DNA from 2 places in the Sodalis sp. RH16 genome. Region 1 is predicted to be linked to the other one. Evidence: predicted binding sites of a transcription regulator. Region 1 holds the regulator's gene; the other holds the start of a gene.

Region 1 (7,583 bases):
GCTCTGCATTTCAGGGAAAACAGAAAGAGAAAAATCATATTCAACCGAACAAGCAGCCGGTAAACAAATACCGAAGGCACTGTTTTCGTCTTCAAAGGGAATTTATAGAACGAACTAACGCATCCTTCCCCTATCAATAACCATAACTGTAGATATCGCGATTATTATGACAGTGTTTATTCTTGATCCATGCACATACACCAGATATGCGCTGAAAAGCTCTCTTGGCGCAAATGGTGTTAAAGGAAGTATTCGAACACTGGACAGTTTGTCAACATTGAGAAAAAAATGCGAAACAGCATCTCCTTCCATTATTTTTATCAATCAGAATTATTTTCAATATCAGCACAATAATGAGGAGCTCAAGACCGTCATAGAACAGCATCCGGCGACGCTCTTTTTTATCTTTATCGGTAATGAAAGCATAAAATTCTATGATTTTATCCCAATCAAAAAGAATGTCATTATCACTTCAAAATTTATCAAAATCAGCACTATCAATATGATTATCCGTTATTATCTCGATGTCAGAACATGGCTGGATGATAATAACAAACTTGGATTTTCCCCACTGCGCTTTAGTAAAACGGAAGCTGAAGTCCTCACAATGTGGATGTCCGGCTACGATACGTTACATATCTGTTCACATTTGCATATCAAAGAAAAAACCCTTTCCTCCCATAAGATAAATATCAAGAGAAAAACCAGGGCAAGCAACAAACAGGTTATCTATCACCTGATTACCATCGCCAATAGCGTTACGGAAGGCATCAACAGCCACCCTCCCCGGGAAATAAATATGTCGCCACGCCTGACAGCATAAAAGCTCTTCTCTGCCCTGTTTTGCTGACCGTTAGCCGGGAATGCTATAGCCTCGCTCGGCTTACATCCCTAGATTCGGTATTTTATCGTCATCATGATAAGATGATGGATAGATAAGCTACGGGGGTTCCCTATGAAAAGCATGACTAGTTCGCAATTGCTCAGTCAAGCTGAACAATTGTGTGAACAACGGAATGTACGCCTGACGCCGCAGCGGCTCGAAGTATTGCGCCTGATGACGCAGCAGGAGGGGGCAATTAGCGCCTACGATCTGCTTGATCTGTTAAGGGCCTCAGAACCCCAGGCTAAACCGCCGACTATATATCGCGCACTGGATTTTCTCATGGAGCAGGGATTTATACATCGCGTCGAGTCAACCAACAGCTTTGTCTTGTGCCATCATTTTGAAGAGCCTAGCCATACCTCGGCTTTTTTTATCTGCGATCGCTGCGGCCAGGTCACGGAGCAATCCACCGAGGGGATTGAGGAGATTCTACAACGCATGGCCCGGTCAGCGGGTTTTGCCATGCGGCATAACGTGGTGGAAGCCCATGGTTTTTGCCTCAAGTGTTCCGAAGTGCAATCCTGCGATCGGCTGCATAATTGCGGACACGACCATAGCATTGGGATCAAAAAGAGGTAATAGTTAAACAGGTAGGCATTAAAATTTTTAGTAGATTAGTTTAAGGATGTGATTAGGCAGGTGGTACATCCTTGTACCTTTGGGTAGGAACATTAATCTGATTATTCCGGGTAACCAACGTAATAGCGGGCTACCACGTTACATCGCTACCAGCGATATTTATTCTGGGTTTCCCAGTTCGAAACTTCCTTTTCTGCTGCTTCTTTGCCGTAACCATAACGTTCTTGAATTTTACCGATTAACTGGTCACGCTTCCCTTCAACAACGGTCAAATCATCATCGGTGAGTTTGCCCCATTGTTCTTTCATTTTACCCTTGAATTGCTTCCAGTTGCCGCTTGCTTGGTCAGTATTCATTGTAAAACTCCTTCGCTATCGTTTGGTGAGGAATTTTAATCATTAACCTTTTGCAGCGGTTAATGAATAATCGGATTCGTTAAAGAAAACGTCTGACATCGTTAATCTATAAGCTAACCCTATGAGATTAAGTATAGCAGTGCGTTTGGCGAAAGGTTTATTTGGCAGAGGATTTGACGTCATATGGACGGTAATTCCCGCGTTTTTTACCATAAGGCGATATAAAACAGCAGGTAGCGGAGGAAATTAGAGTGACGATAAATGTAACAAAATATGTATAAACTTCACTTGTGCTTTGACGCGGATAGCTGGCGGGAACAGCGATTAATGACGGCAAGTATTGAAGAAAGCGAGGCAAGAAAAGATGCAAAAAGGTTATTGAACGGAACAAAACGACGCGCCACAGCTCCCCCAATAAATCTGCGGCCGCCGAAGCTGATAAAGGACGCCGAAAACCAAACCGGGGGAGAATACGCTACCTAGAGTCACCAACAGATCAAAGCGGGTCCAGACAAAGGCTCAGATCCAATTGCCGTTGCGAATGACACCTACCGCCAATCCTTCGATAGTGAGCTCCTGCTGGCGTAAATCCACCACGATGGGGGAGAAATCACTGTTTTCAGGTAACAGCTCAACGATATTGCCTTGTCTTCTCAGGCGTTTTACCGTCACTTCATCGTTAATCCGCGCGACAATCACCTGGCCATTACGGGCATCCTGCGTTTTGTGCACCGCCAGCAAATCACCATCCATGATGCCGATGTCTTTCATTGACATGCCGCTGACGCGCAGCAAAAAGTCCGCATGGGGTTTGAACAAATCAGGATCGACTTTGTAATGGCTTTCGATATGCTGCTCCGCCAGCAATGGCTCGCCCGCCGCCACGCGGCCAATCAGAGGCAAACCGCTTTCTTCCTCAATGAGTAAACGGATCCCGCGGGAAGCGCCGGAGACAATCTCAATCGCCCCTTTTCGCGCCAGCGCCTTAAGGTGCTCCTCGGCGGCATTGGGTGAGCGAAACCCCAGCTGTTGGGCGATCTCCGCGCGTGTCGGCGGCATGCCGGTTTGCGATATATGATCGCGGATAAGGTCAAAAACCTCTTGTTGTCTGGCGGTTAACGCTTTCATTCCGTCCCCTGTTTGTTTATACAGTCTTCATGTGAGTATATACAGGTCGAGCCCAATTGAAAACCTCATGTGTGGCAAAACGTAATAAAAACGGCTGAATTTAACAACGGTTAAAAGAAGCCATCATCGAAATAGTCGCCACAGCAAGGTTATCCAGACCCAGGCCGCCAATATGATGGCCAGCGCAACCGCAGCCGACCCGAGATCCTTTGCCCGTCCCGAGAGGGGGTGCAGCTCTGGCCCGATGCGGTCCACCACCGCTTCTATGGCGCTGTTTATCGTTTCCATCACCAATACCAGCCACACCGAGCCAATCAATAAAATACGCGAAATAGCGTCGGATTCGAGATAATATGCAAGTACGATGGCAAGGATGGCTATTACCGCTTCCTGCCGAAAAGCCGCTTCATGACGCCAGGCCGCTGATAATCCTTTTAATGAATATCCCATGGCGTTATAGATACGTTTAAGTCCACTGATTTGGTTTGCCATACATTTGCGCGCTTGAGGAAAATTGCGCCCATATTACCGGTTCTTTGCGTTCTCATCACCACAGATCTGTTGCGCAGTTTCTGGTATTCTTGTGCCGCAATGCTAACAAGAGGCTTCACACAGATATGTCAGGTTGGCGTAACATTTATTATGCGTTATTGGATTTGCCAATAAAATTGCTGGTGAGAAGTAAGGTAATCCCCGCGAATCCACGGGAAGAAACCGGTCTGGATCCCATGCGGGCCATGATGTACGTGTTACCTTATAATTCCAAAGCGGATTTGCTTACCCTGCGCGGGCAGTGCTTAAAGCTCCAACTGCCGGATCCGCTGATTCCCCTGGAAATTGACGGGGTAACGCTGCCGCGTTATGTCTTTATTAACGATGGTCCGCGGGTTTTCTCCTACTTCACCGAGAAGCCGGAATCCGTCAAGTTATTCCACAATTACCTGGACTTACACCGTAACAATCCCCAGCTCGATGTACAAATGGTGCCGGTTTCCGTGATGTTCGGACGCGCCCCGGGCCGTGAAGCACAGCCCAACCAACCGGCTCCGCAGCTGCGGCTGCTGAACGGTTTTCAAAAATTCATCGCCATTCTCTGGCTGGGGCGTGACAGTTTTGTCCGCTTTTCCAATCCGCTGTCGATGCGGTACATGGCAACGGAACACGGTACGGATAAGACCATCGCGCAAAAGCTCGCCCGGGTCGCCCGGATACATTTTGCCCGCCAGCGCCTGGTGGCGGTTGGGCCGCGTTTGCCGGTACGCCAGGATCTTTTTAACAAGCTGCTGGCGTCCAAGGCCATTGAAAAAGCCATTGAAGATGAAGCCCGCAGCAAAAAAATCTCCACCGATAAGGCGCAGCAAACCGCCATCCAGCTGATGGAGGAAATTGCGGCGGACTTTTCTTATGAGGCCATACGTTTATCGGATCGGGTATTGAGCTGGACCTGGAATCGCCTGTATCAAGGTCTGCACGTACGCAATGCCGATCGGGTCCGGCAACTGGCCGAAGACGGTCACGAAATCGTCTACGTGCCCTGCCACCGCAGCCACATGGATTATCTGTTGCTGTCCTATGTACTTTATCACCAGGGATTGGTGCCCCCGCATATCGCCGCCGGCATTAACCTGAACTTTTGGCCGGCGGGCCCGATTTTCCGGCGCCTGGGGGCATTTTTTATCCGCCGCACGTTCAAGGGCAATAAACTCTACTCCACCATATTCCGTGAATACCTTGGGGAACTTTTCACCCGCGGCTACTCGGTGGAATATTTTATGGAGGGCGGGCGTTCCCGTACCGGACGCCTGCTGGAGCCCAAGACCGGCACGCTGACCATGACCATCCAGGCCATGCTGCGGGGAGGTAACCGGCCCATCACCCTGGTGCCGATTTATGTCGGCTATGAACATGTCATGGAGGTGGCCACCTACGCCAAGGAATTGCGCGGCGCCACCAAGGAAAAAGAGGGATTTTTGCAGATGGTGCGCGGGTTGCGTAAATTGCGTAATCTGGGCCAAGGTTATGTCAACTTCGGCGAGCCTTTGTCACTGAGCGCCTATCTGAGCCAGAACGTGCCGCAGTGGCGTGATTCCATCGATCCTATCGAAGCCCAGCGTCCCGGCTGGCTGGCGCCGGTGGTGGATGACATCGCCGGCAAAATCATGGTGCGCATCAATAACGCCGCCGCGGCGAATGCCATTAATCTTTGTTCCACGGTACTGCTGGCTTCACGCCAGCGTTCGTTAACCCGGGAACAATTGCTGCACCAACTGAACTGCTATCTGGAACTGATGCGCAACGTTCCCTACGCAGCGGATGTGACCATTCCGGACACCACGGCGGAAGGCTTGCTGGAGCATGCTCTGGCGATGAATAAATTCAGCGTTGAGCAGGACACCATCGGCGACATCATCTATTTGACGCGAGAACAAGCGGTGCTGATGACCTACTACCGGAATAACATCCAGCATTTATTTATCCTGCCGTCGCTGGTGGCCAGCATCATTCTCGGCCATCCCGGTATAGACCGAGAGACGCTATTACGCCATAGCTATCTGCTTTACCCGCTGCTCAAAGCAGAACTGTTTATGCACTATGAAACGGCGGAGATCGGCCCGGTTATCGATGCGCTGATTGAAGAGCTGCTCCGGCAGGGATTGATTATCGAGGAGGCGCGGCAACTCCTGCTCAACCCGGTGCGCGCCCAAACTCTGCAGCTCTTGGCCGCAGGAATAAGGGAAACCCTGCAGCGTTATGCCATTACGTTCTCCTTATTGCGGTTTAACCCTCAAATCAATCGAGGCACGCTGGAGAAAGAGAGCCGGATCATGGCCCAGCGGCTCTCGGTCTTGCACGGTATCAATGCGCCTGAGTTTTTCGATAAGGCGGTGTTTTCCACACTGGTGGCCACGCTGCGCGAAGAGAACTACATCAGCGACAGCGGCGATGCCATTAGCGGAAAGGTGCTTGAAATGAGCGAGATACTCAGCGAGTTGATGACGCCGGAAGTGCATTTGACCATAGAAAGCGCCAGCCTGCTGGTTGCCGCCCCCGGACTGCAACCCCTGCCGTCACCGGCGGAGTAGAATAAGCAGTATATCCCTGGCGGCTTGGCGGAAAGCCGTCAGGGCCGGGCTGTGCGATGTTGTCTGTCGGCTGCAATGCTGGCTGTCGACATAGTTCCGTGAGCTGTGGGCTGCGGATGATTATTTCATCGCCTCGACAAGCAGGCTCAGCGCGATGCCGAGAAAGATCACCATGCCCACCAGGTTATTATTCAAAAAGGCTTTGAAGCACGCCGGCCGTTCACGTCCGGCGATGAGCTTTTGCTGATAAACGAACAGTCCCCCCGCCAGCGCCAATGCGATAAAGAAAATGCCGTTCAATCCCGACCGCCATCCCAGCAAAACCAATAACAGCAGGGTAGCCGCTTGCAATATACCGATGATAAGCCTGTCATAGCGGCCGAACAGGATAGCGGTTGATTTAACGCCGATGCGGATATCATCATCCCTGTCCACCATGGCATATTGGGTGTCATAGGCCACGGTCCACAGCACGTTCGCGGCGAACAGCAGCCAGCATGAAATCGGTAAGGACTCACTAACCGCGGCATACCCCATCGGAATTGACCATCCGAAGGCCGCGCCCAATACCAGCTGCGGTAAATGGGTTATCCGCTTCATAAACGGGTAAACCCATGCCAGGACCAATCCGGCCACCGATAGGGCAATGGTCATGGAATTTAATGTCAGCACCAGGCCGAAGGACGCGGTGACCAGTGACAAGAACAGGACCTTTGCTTCTTTTTCGCTGATGTGGCCGCTGGGCAGAGGGCGCGACGCGGTACGCTTAACATGGCCGTCAATTTTGCGATCGGCGAAATCATTCACCACGCACCCGGCGGCACGCATTAAAAATACCCCGAGGATAAAAACCAGCAGAATGCCGACATCGGGAGTGCCCCGTCCGGCCAGCCACAGAGCCCATAACGTCGGCCAAAGCAACAACAGAGAACCAATGGGTTTATCAATGCGCATCAACCGGCACCAGGCCTGCCATTTGCCCATTGTGGCGCTGTGTTCCACTTTTCTCTCCTTCACTTCATCAAAACGCCGCCGCTGTTAACGATACAGAGGGGCATCCGGTAAAAACAGTTCGGTTAGCAATAAGGGCTTTCCATGCGGACGCAGGCAAGAGCGACGCGCCCATAAATTCCCCGCCCGACCCAACTGGATGTAGTCACGGGTCGGCATCCCGTCGCGGAACAGCCATCGCCCAAGCGGCATATCCCCCAGGGTTTTGAGCGCGCACGCCGGTCCTTCCAGCACCGCGGCGGGAATAACCATACGGCCCGCCAGCCATGGATTGCCGTCGCCGTACAGCACCACCTCACGCAGCCAGTAGCGCTCGCTGGCGGGCAACAAGGCAATATCGTCGCCCGCTTCGCCGGCGAAGACATACCCCTCCCTGGCCCGCTGTACGCTTACCTGCCGGCAATGGCGTTCCAGGCGCCGGGTCATGGAATCGCACTCCAGCAGCCAATCTCTTTTAGTCGGATCAGGCTGTGGTGACTGTGGGGTTAACCATTGGATGGACGCCAGCAATGAGATATAGAGATTATCCGTCAACCGTTC
Region 2 (7,583 bases), 1.4 Mb from region 1:
AACTGGCGGAAAACACAAGGCAGCTGTGGCTGGATAAATTCGGCATCCGTATCCTGGAAGGCTATGGCGTGACGGAATGTGCGCCGGTTGTGTCCATCAATGTCCCATTGGCGGCAAAACCGCATACCGTCGGCCAAATCCTGCCGGGTATGACCGCGCGCATCATCCCCGTGCCGGGTATTGAACAGGGCGGGCAGCTGCAATTGCGCGGACCGAATATCATGAACGGCTATCTTCGGGTGGAGCATCCGGGGGTATTGGAGCCGCCGGCCGCTGAAAACGCGGACGGACGGCGGGAGGAGGGGTGGTATGACACCGGGGATATCGTCTTTATCGACAGCCAGGGGTTCTGCACCATCCAAGGCCGTGTCAAGCGCTTTGCCAAGCTGGCGGGAGAAATGGTTTCTCTGGAGAGCATCGAAGGGCTGGCGGCACGCGTTTCGCCGGATGCCCACCATGGCGCGGCGGCGAAAACCGATCGCGTGAAAGGAGAATCACTGGTGCTGTTTACCACCGATACGGCGTTAACCCGCGATATGCTGCTACAGCAGGCGCGTAAAGACGGCATGGCTGAGATTGCCGTACCGCGCGATATCCGCCCTGTCAAGGAAATACCTTTGCTGGGCAGCGGCAAGCCCGATTTTGCCGCGTTGAAAAAGATGGCGGAAACCCCGGAGACCCAGGCATGAGCCAATCGGCGGTATTATCCGATCGCCTGCTGTCACGGCCCATGATAGCGGTGATCAGCGCGCAGTTTTTTTCCGCATTCGGCGATAATGCCCTGCTGTTCGCCACCTTGGCGCTTATCAAGCAGCAGCACTATCCCGCCTGGAGCCAACCGGTATTGCAGATGCTGTTTGTCGCCGCCTATATCTTCCTGGCGCCCTTTGTCGGCAAATTTGCCGATAACTTCCCCAAGGGCCGGGTATTGATGGCGGCCAACGGCCTGAAGCTGGCCGGGGCGTTATTGATTTGCGCCGGTCTCAATCCTTTTTTCGGCTATTGCCTGGTGGGCGTCGGGGCGGCTGCCTACTCCCCCGCCAAGTACGGTATCCTGGGTGAACTCACCCAGGGCGGTCTGCTGGTAAAGGCCAATGGTTTAATCGAAGCGTCCACCATTGCCGCCATTCTTATCGGTTCGGTGGCCGGCGGGTTACTGGCGGACTGGCATGTGCTCGCGGCGCTGTCCGTCTGTGCCGTGACCTATGGCGTGGCGGTGGTGGCTAATCTCTTTATCCCGCGGCTGGTTCCGGCGCGCTCCGGCGGTTCCTGGCATCCCGTCCGGATGCTGGGCGCCTTCACCGCCGCCTGCCGCAGCCTTTGGCAGGATGGCGAAACGCGTTTTTCCATTATCGGCACCAGCCTGTTCTGGGGAGCCGGCGTGACGCTGCGTTTTCTGCTGGTGCTCTGGGTGCCGGTGGCGCTGGGCATCAACGATAACGCCACCCCAACCATGCTTAATGCCATGGTGGCGGTAGGCATCGTGTTCGGCGCCGCGGCGGCGGCGAAACTCATCAGCCTGGAAACGGTACGGCGCTGCATGCCGGCGGGTGTCATCATGGGAGGAGTGGTGGTGGCCCTGAGTTTGCAGCACCACCTGATGCCATCCTACCTGCTGCTGGCGTTCATCGGTATCCTGGGCGGCTTTTTTATCGTGCCGCTCAATGCCTTGCTGCAGCATCGCGGCAAACAGAGCGTGGGGGCGGGCAATGCCATCGCCGTACAGAATTTCGGCGAGAATACCGCCATGCTGCTGATGCTGGGGCTTTATTCGCTGGTGGTGAAACTGAATGTTCCTGCGGTGGTGGTCGGTATGGGTTTTGGCCTGCTGTTTTCGGCGGCGATAGCGACGCTGTGGTTTGCGACCCGAGCCGGTAAAAGCACCCGTACCGGCGGCTCCAAGTGATAAGAAAGCCGCCGGACCTTGGGATTAGGGTGCGGGAAAGGTAAAGCGCTGATGGATTTCTTCCAAGGCGTCGATGATTTCGTCATCCAGCCGCAGCGTCAGGCTGGCCAAATTGCTTTTTAACTGATCCAGTGTGGTGGCGCCCAGCAGGGTAGATGCCACAAAGGGCTGCCGGCGTACAAACGCCAGGGCCATTTGCGCCGGGTCCAGGCCAAAACGTCCCGCCAGGGCGACATACTCGGCGATTGCCCGCTGGGTGTGCGGCGAGCTATAGCGCGTGAACCGGCTGAACAGGGTGTTGCGCGCGCCGGCGGGCTTTGCGCCGTTGAGGTACTTGCCGGTCAGGGTGCCGAACGCCAGGCTGGAATAAGCCAGCAGCTCCAGCCCTTCAAACTGGCTGATTTCCGCCATGCCGACTTCGAAACTGCGATTGAGCAGGCTATAGGGATTCTGCACCGTAACAATGCGCGGAAGATCGTGTTTTTCCGCCAGCTGGAGATAACGCATGGCGCCCCATGGGGTCTCGTTGGAAATACCAAGATAGCGGATTTTACCGGCCCGCACCTGCTCGTTCAGCGCTTCCAGGGTTTCCAGTATGGTCACTGCCAGCTTTTCATCGGTGTAGCGGTAATTCAGTTGGCCGAAACAGTTGGTGGCCCGCTGCGGCCAGTGCACCTGATAAAGATCCACATAATCGGTTTGCAGCCGCTGCAGGCTGTCGTCCAGCGCCTTGCGGATGTTTTTGCGATCGAGAATCTGCTGTGGCCGGATTGATGCGTCATTGCCCCGTGACGGGCCGGTGACTTTGGTGGCCAGGATGATTTTTTCCCGCTGGCCGTGTCTGTGCAGCCAGTTACCGATATAAGTCTCCGTCAGTCCCTGGGTTTCAGGCCGGGGCGGGACCGGATACATTTCAGCCGTGTCGATCAGGTTGACGCCTGCTGCGACGGCATGATCCAGCTGCTCATGGGCCTGGGCCTCCGTGTTTTGTTCACCAAAAGTCATGGTGCCCAATCCCAGAACGCTGACTTCAAGAGAACTGTGGGGGATACGGTGATAATACATTGAGGCTGGTTCCTTAGTGTCTGAAAAGAGCGGGCGTTGATCTTCCTCCGATGTAATCGACTATAACCAAGCCAGGCCGCGGGGAAAAGCAAAAACGGCCCGGCCAATGGGTATTCATCGCCAGGGGGGAATCAACGTTCGATCATTTGCGACACGTCATTACCGTTGATTTGCATTTCATTGCCCTGCTCATCGGTATAGCTTATCATCCCGGTGGATTTATCCACTTCGGGTTTTCCCTTGGTCAGAATCATCCGACCGTCTTTGGTGGCCATAACATAATCACTTGCACATCCCGACAGTAAACCCGTCAGGAGAATAGCCGAACAGATCATGATGCTTTTTTTCATTGTGATTTTCCGTCCATTGAGCGTTGGGATAGGCAATAAGTTTAGCAAAACACCAGGCTGCTATGCCTTTGCCAGGCTTTTTTAAGACTGCTTTTCAGACAAAAGAAAAGCTGTTCAATGGGCCCGGTACCCCATAAGAACTCCTTCATCCCTCAAGATCCGAGCCGGAGCGCCCGGCCTGATCGGTTTTTTTGCTTCTGGCGAGATTCAGCGCTTCCACCGCCATCGAAAAGAACATGGCGAAATAAATGTATCCCTTGGGCACATGAACATCAACGCTTTCCAAAATCAGCGTGAAGCCTATTAAAATCAGAAACGACAGGGCCAGCATCTTCACGGAAGGGTGCCTGGCGACAAACTCGCCGATGGGCCGGGCGGCATACAGCATTACCCCCACGGAGATCACCACCGCCAGCATCATGATGAACAGATGATTGGACAAACCCACCGCGGTTATCACCGAATCCAGGCTGAAGATGATATCCAGCAGCATAATCTGCACGATGGCGCCGGTAAAGGAGCTGACGCGGCTGTTTTGCGCCTCTTCGCTCCCTTCCAGCGACTGGTGGATTTCCTTGCTGGATTTCCAAATCAGGAACAACCCGCCGAGCATGAGAATCAAATCCCGCAGGGAGATGGCGTTGCCCAGAACGGTGAACAGGGGAAACGTTAAACGGATCACCCAGGAAATAGATGCCAGCAGACATAACCGCATCACCATGGCGCCGAACAGCCCCATGCCGCGAGCTTTGCCTTGCTGGGCAGGGGGAAGCTTGGCGACTACCAGAGAAAGGAAAATGATATTGTCGATACCAAGGACGATTTCCAAGATAGTCAGGGTGCCCAGCGCCAGCCACGCGTTGGGGTCCAGGATCCAATCAAACATAAAGAGTTAACAACCTAAACGAATATTAAACGAATAGTATATACCCAAAAGATTTCATACTGCAGCCAACACAGCTGTAACGTGAAAGATGATGGGTATAAACAATACTGAATGCCCGCGGGCAGGCAATGACTGTCTAAATCAGGAAATGCCGGGCCAGCAGCGGGCCGGTGAAGGTTTTCTTCAGGTAGAATCCCCTGGGCAAGGTCATGATCGGCTGCCCGAATTCGCCGATGGCGGCGGTAAGAGCCCGGCTATTAGCGGCTTTGGGACGCAGCTGGAGAACCTCGCCGTGCCGGGCAGTGATTTTTTCCACCTGCCCCAATACGATAAGATCCATCAATTCCTCCCAGTCCTGCTTTAGCCTCAGCTCTTCTTGGGCGTCAGGGCTCCACAGCAACGGCGTGCCGACCCGGCGCGCGGCCAACGGAATATCCCGGCTGCCTTCCACCGGTATCCACAGCACCCGCGCCAGCTTATAGCGTACATGGCTGGTTTCCCAAGTGACGCCGCTATTGCCGGTGAGGGGCGCCACGCAGACAAAGGTGGTTTCCAGCGGCCTTCCCGCGCTATCCACCGGGATGGTCTTGAGTTCAACGCCGATATCGGCAAAGTCTTGTTCCGGTTTGCTGCCGGCGCTGGCGCCGAGATAACGCTCCAGCAGCACGCCGATCCAGCCTTTGTCGCGCTTGAGATTGGCGGGCAGCACCAGTCCGGCATGGGTTGCCAGCTCACCCAGGGTATAACCCGCCAGGGCACTGGCGCGGGCCAATAATTCAACTTCATTGACCGGCGGCGTCACGAGGGTTGAAACCAACGGCAGGGTCATCGCTGTGTTATCCGCATGGTGTTTAAAAACTAGGCTGTCTTTTTCAATGAGCCGTATTTAATGATCATATAAATTGACGCCATTAATAATAGCATGATTTTTCTATTATTTTTATTCCATTATCTGAACTCTACAATGGTAAGCAAAAGGGTTGTGCACCAGTAGAGGAGAACAATGAACAGGATCTTACACCAGGTTATCCACAGATTTATGGGATAACCTTAATAAAAACTCACTACTGTAGCTATTTACAGCCTTGACGCCCTGTTATATTGCTGGTTTGTTCCGATATGGCAGTGATTTATCCACTAAATTGTGGATAAAACCAGCATTGACTGATTTTTAGCCTTACCGGCCCCCGGAATGAAGCCACAAGATCCCGATGGATCCCGCCGTGGCGGCATGGGATCCCTAGCCGCATGAAATCCCGAAGGATTTCTCCGTCGGGAATTCGTTTCCCGAAGGGTTGGGCAAAAGTTTTCCCCTACTAATTCAGCGTTCTGCACAGTACTATCCACAGAAAAAGTGCATAAAGCCATACGGCGCGGATCGAAACTGTTGATAACCTGGCCGCCAAATCCCGCTGAAACCGCGATTGAGGCCGGACTTACTGAAAAGCAGTGGTTTACCCTATTGAGGGGATGTGAAACAATCAAGTCATGTTTGCACTATAAGTAATCGAGGTAGTCCAGTGATCGATGATGATGGCTACCGCCCGAATGTTGGTATCGTAATCTGTAATCGTGACGGACAGGTCTTGTGGGCCAGGCGCTACGGACAACACTCATGGCAATTCCCCCAGGGCGGCATTAATGCCGGCGAGACCGCTGAGCAGGCAATGTACCGTGAATTGTTCGAAGAGGTGGGATTAAGTCGCAAAGATGTGCGCATACTCGCCGCTACCCGCAACTGGCTGCGTTACAAACTGCCAAAGCGGCTGGTTCGCTGGGACACAAAGCCGGTCTGTATCGGGCAAAAGCAAAAGTGGTTTTTGCTACAGATTATGTGTCAAGACGCCGATATCAATATGCAGCGCGGGGGCACACCTGAATTTGATGGCTGGCGCTGGGTCAGCTTTTGGTACCCTGTCCGCCAGGTGGTTTCGTTCAAGAGGGACGTTTACCGCCGGGTCATGAAAGAATTCTCTACCACTGTCATGCCGTTGCAGGAAGGCGCTCCGCAACGGTCTTGTCCTGCTTATCGACGAAAGAGGGGATGAGCTACGCAGAACATGCTCACGCGTTTACGAGAGATCGTTGAGAAGGTTGCCGCCGCGCCGCGTTTGTCGGATACGCTGGATATCCTGGTTAATGAAACCTGTCTGGCGATGAACACTGAGGTTTGCTCGGTTTATCTGGCGGACAACGATCGTCGCTGCTACTACCTTATGGCTACGCGCGGTTTACAGAAACCGCGCGGGCGCACCATCACGCTGGCATTCGACCAAGGGATCGTCGGGCTGGTGGGACGGCTGGCGGAACCCATCAACCTGGCCGATGCCCATACCCATCCCAGTTTTCAATACATCCCCGCCGTAAAAGAAGAACGTTTTCGTTCCTTCCTCGGCGTACCGATTATCCATCGCCGCCAACTGCTGGGCGTGCTGGTGGTGCAGCAGCGCGAACATCGCCAGTTCGATGAAAGCGAAGAGTCGTTTATGGTGACGCTGGCCACGCAAATGGCCGGCATTCTTTCGCAGTCCCAGTTGAACGCCCTGTTCGGCCAGTATCGCCAGACACGTATCCGCGCGCTGGCGGCCGCGCCGGGGGTGGCTATCGCCCAGGGCTGGGTGGATACCAGCCAGCCGTCGCTGGATCAGGTCTTTCCGGCGTCGTCACTGGACAGCGCCCTGGAACGGGAGCGGCTGACCTTTGCCCTTGGCGAGGCGGCGGCGGAATTTCGCCGTTTCAGCAAACGTTTTAACGCCAGCGCCCAGCAAGACAGCGCGGCCATCTTCGATCTTTATTCCCATTTGCTTAACGATGCCCGCCTCAAGCGCGAGCTGTTTGCACAAATCGACGGCGGATCGGTAGCGGAATGGGCGGTGAAATATGTCATTGAACAGTTCGCCGAACAGTTCGCCCAGCTTAACGACAGCTACATGCGCGAGCGGGCCAACGATTTACGGGCATTGGGGCAACGGCTGCTGTTCCATTTGGACGACAGCACCCAGCGCGTGACGCAGTGGCCGTCCCGTTTTGTGCTGGTGGCCGATGAGCTGAGCGCCACGCTGCTGGCGGAAGTGCCGCAAAGTAAAATGGTCGGCGTGGTGGTGCGCGACGGGGCCGCCAATTCCCACGCCGCCATACTGGTCCGGGCCATGGGCATTCCGACGGTGATGGGCGCGGATATCCAACCCTTGCTGCTGAACCAGCGCCTGCTGGTGGTGGACGGTTATCGCGGCGAGCTGCTGGTGGATCCGGAACCGGTGCTGGTGCAGGAGTATCAGCGCCTCATCAGCGAGGAAAAAGAGCTCAGCCGTCTGGCGGAAGATGATGTGGAACAGCCGGCGCGGCTTAAAAGCGGCGAGCGGATCCAAATCATGCT

What was found. Region 1 encodes LexA, which represses DNA repair genes until DNA is damaged. Its sites were predicted from a motif close to TNCTGTATGTACATACAGNA; they were not measured.
Region 2: the regulator LexA is predicted to act here: its motif matches at 5,273-5,292, upstream of mutH (DNA mismatch repair endonuclease MutH).

Annotation. Positions count from the first base shown of each region.
Region 1 covers NZ_CP178737.1:1,376,916-1,384,498, forward strand. Annotated here, with positions in the region: gene rcsA (transcriptional regulator RcsA) at 167-823, shown strand; gene zur (zinc uptake transcriptional repressor Zur) at 956-1,465, shown strand; gene ACL2XJ_RS06285 (CsbD family protein) at 1,612-1,821, opposite strand; gene lexA (transcriptional repressor LexA) at 2,341-2,949, opposite strand; gene ACL2XJ_RS06295 (diacylglycerol kinase) at 3,073-3,441, opposite strand; gene plsB (glycerol-3-phosphate 1-O-acyltransferase PlsB) at 3,567-6,032, shown strand; gene ubiA (4-hydroxybenzoate octaprenyltransferase) at 6,153-7,016, opposite strand; gene ubiC (chorismate lyase) at 7,071-7,577, opposite strand.
Region 2 covers NZ_CP178737.1:2,758,039-2,765,621, forward strand. Annotated here, with positions in the region: gene aas (bifunctional acyl-ACP--phospholipid O-acyltransferase/long-chain-fatty-acid--ACP ligase) at 1-689, shown strand, start outside; gene lplT (lysophospholipid transporter LplT) at 686-1,906, shown strand; gene ACL2XJ_RS12715 (NADP(H)-dependent aldo-keto reductase) at 1,931-2,971, opposite strand; gene ACL2XJ_RS12720 (YgdI/YgdR family lipoprotein) at 3,103-3,321, opposite strand; gene ACL2XJ_RS12725 (TerC family protein) at 3,467-4,207, opposite strand; gene mutH (DNA mismatch repair endonuclease MutH) at 4,344-5,036, opposite strand; gene rppH (RNA pyrophosphohydrolase) at 5,728-6,255, shown strand; gene ptsP (phosphoenolpyruvate--protein phosphotransferase) at 6,268-7,583, shown strand, end outside.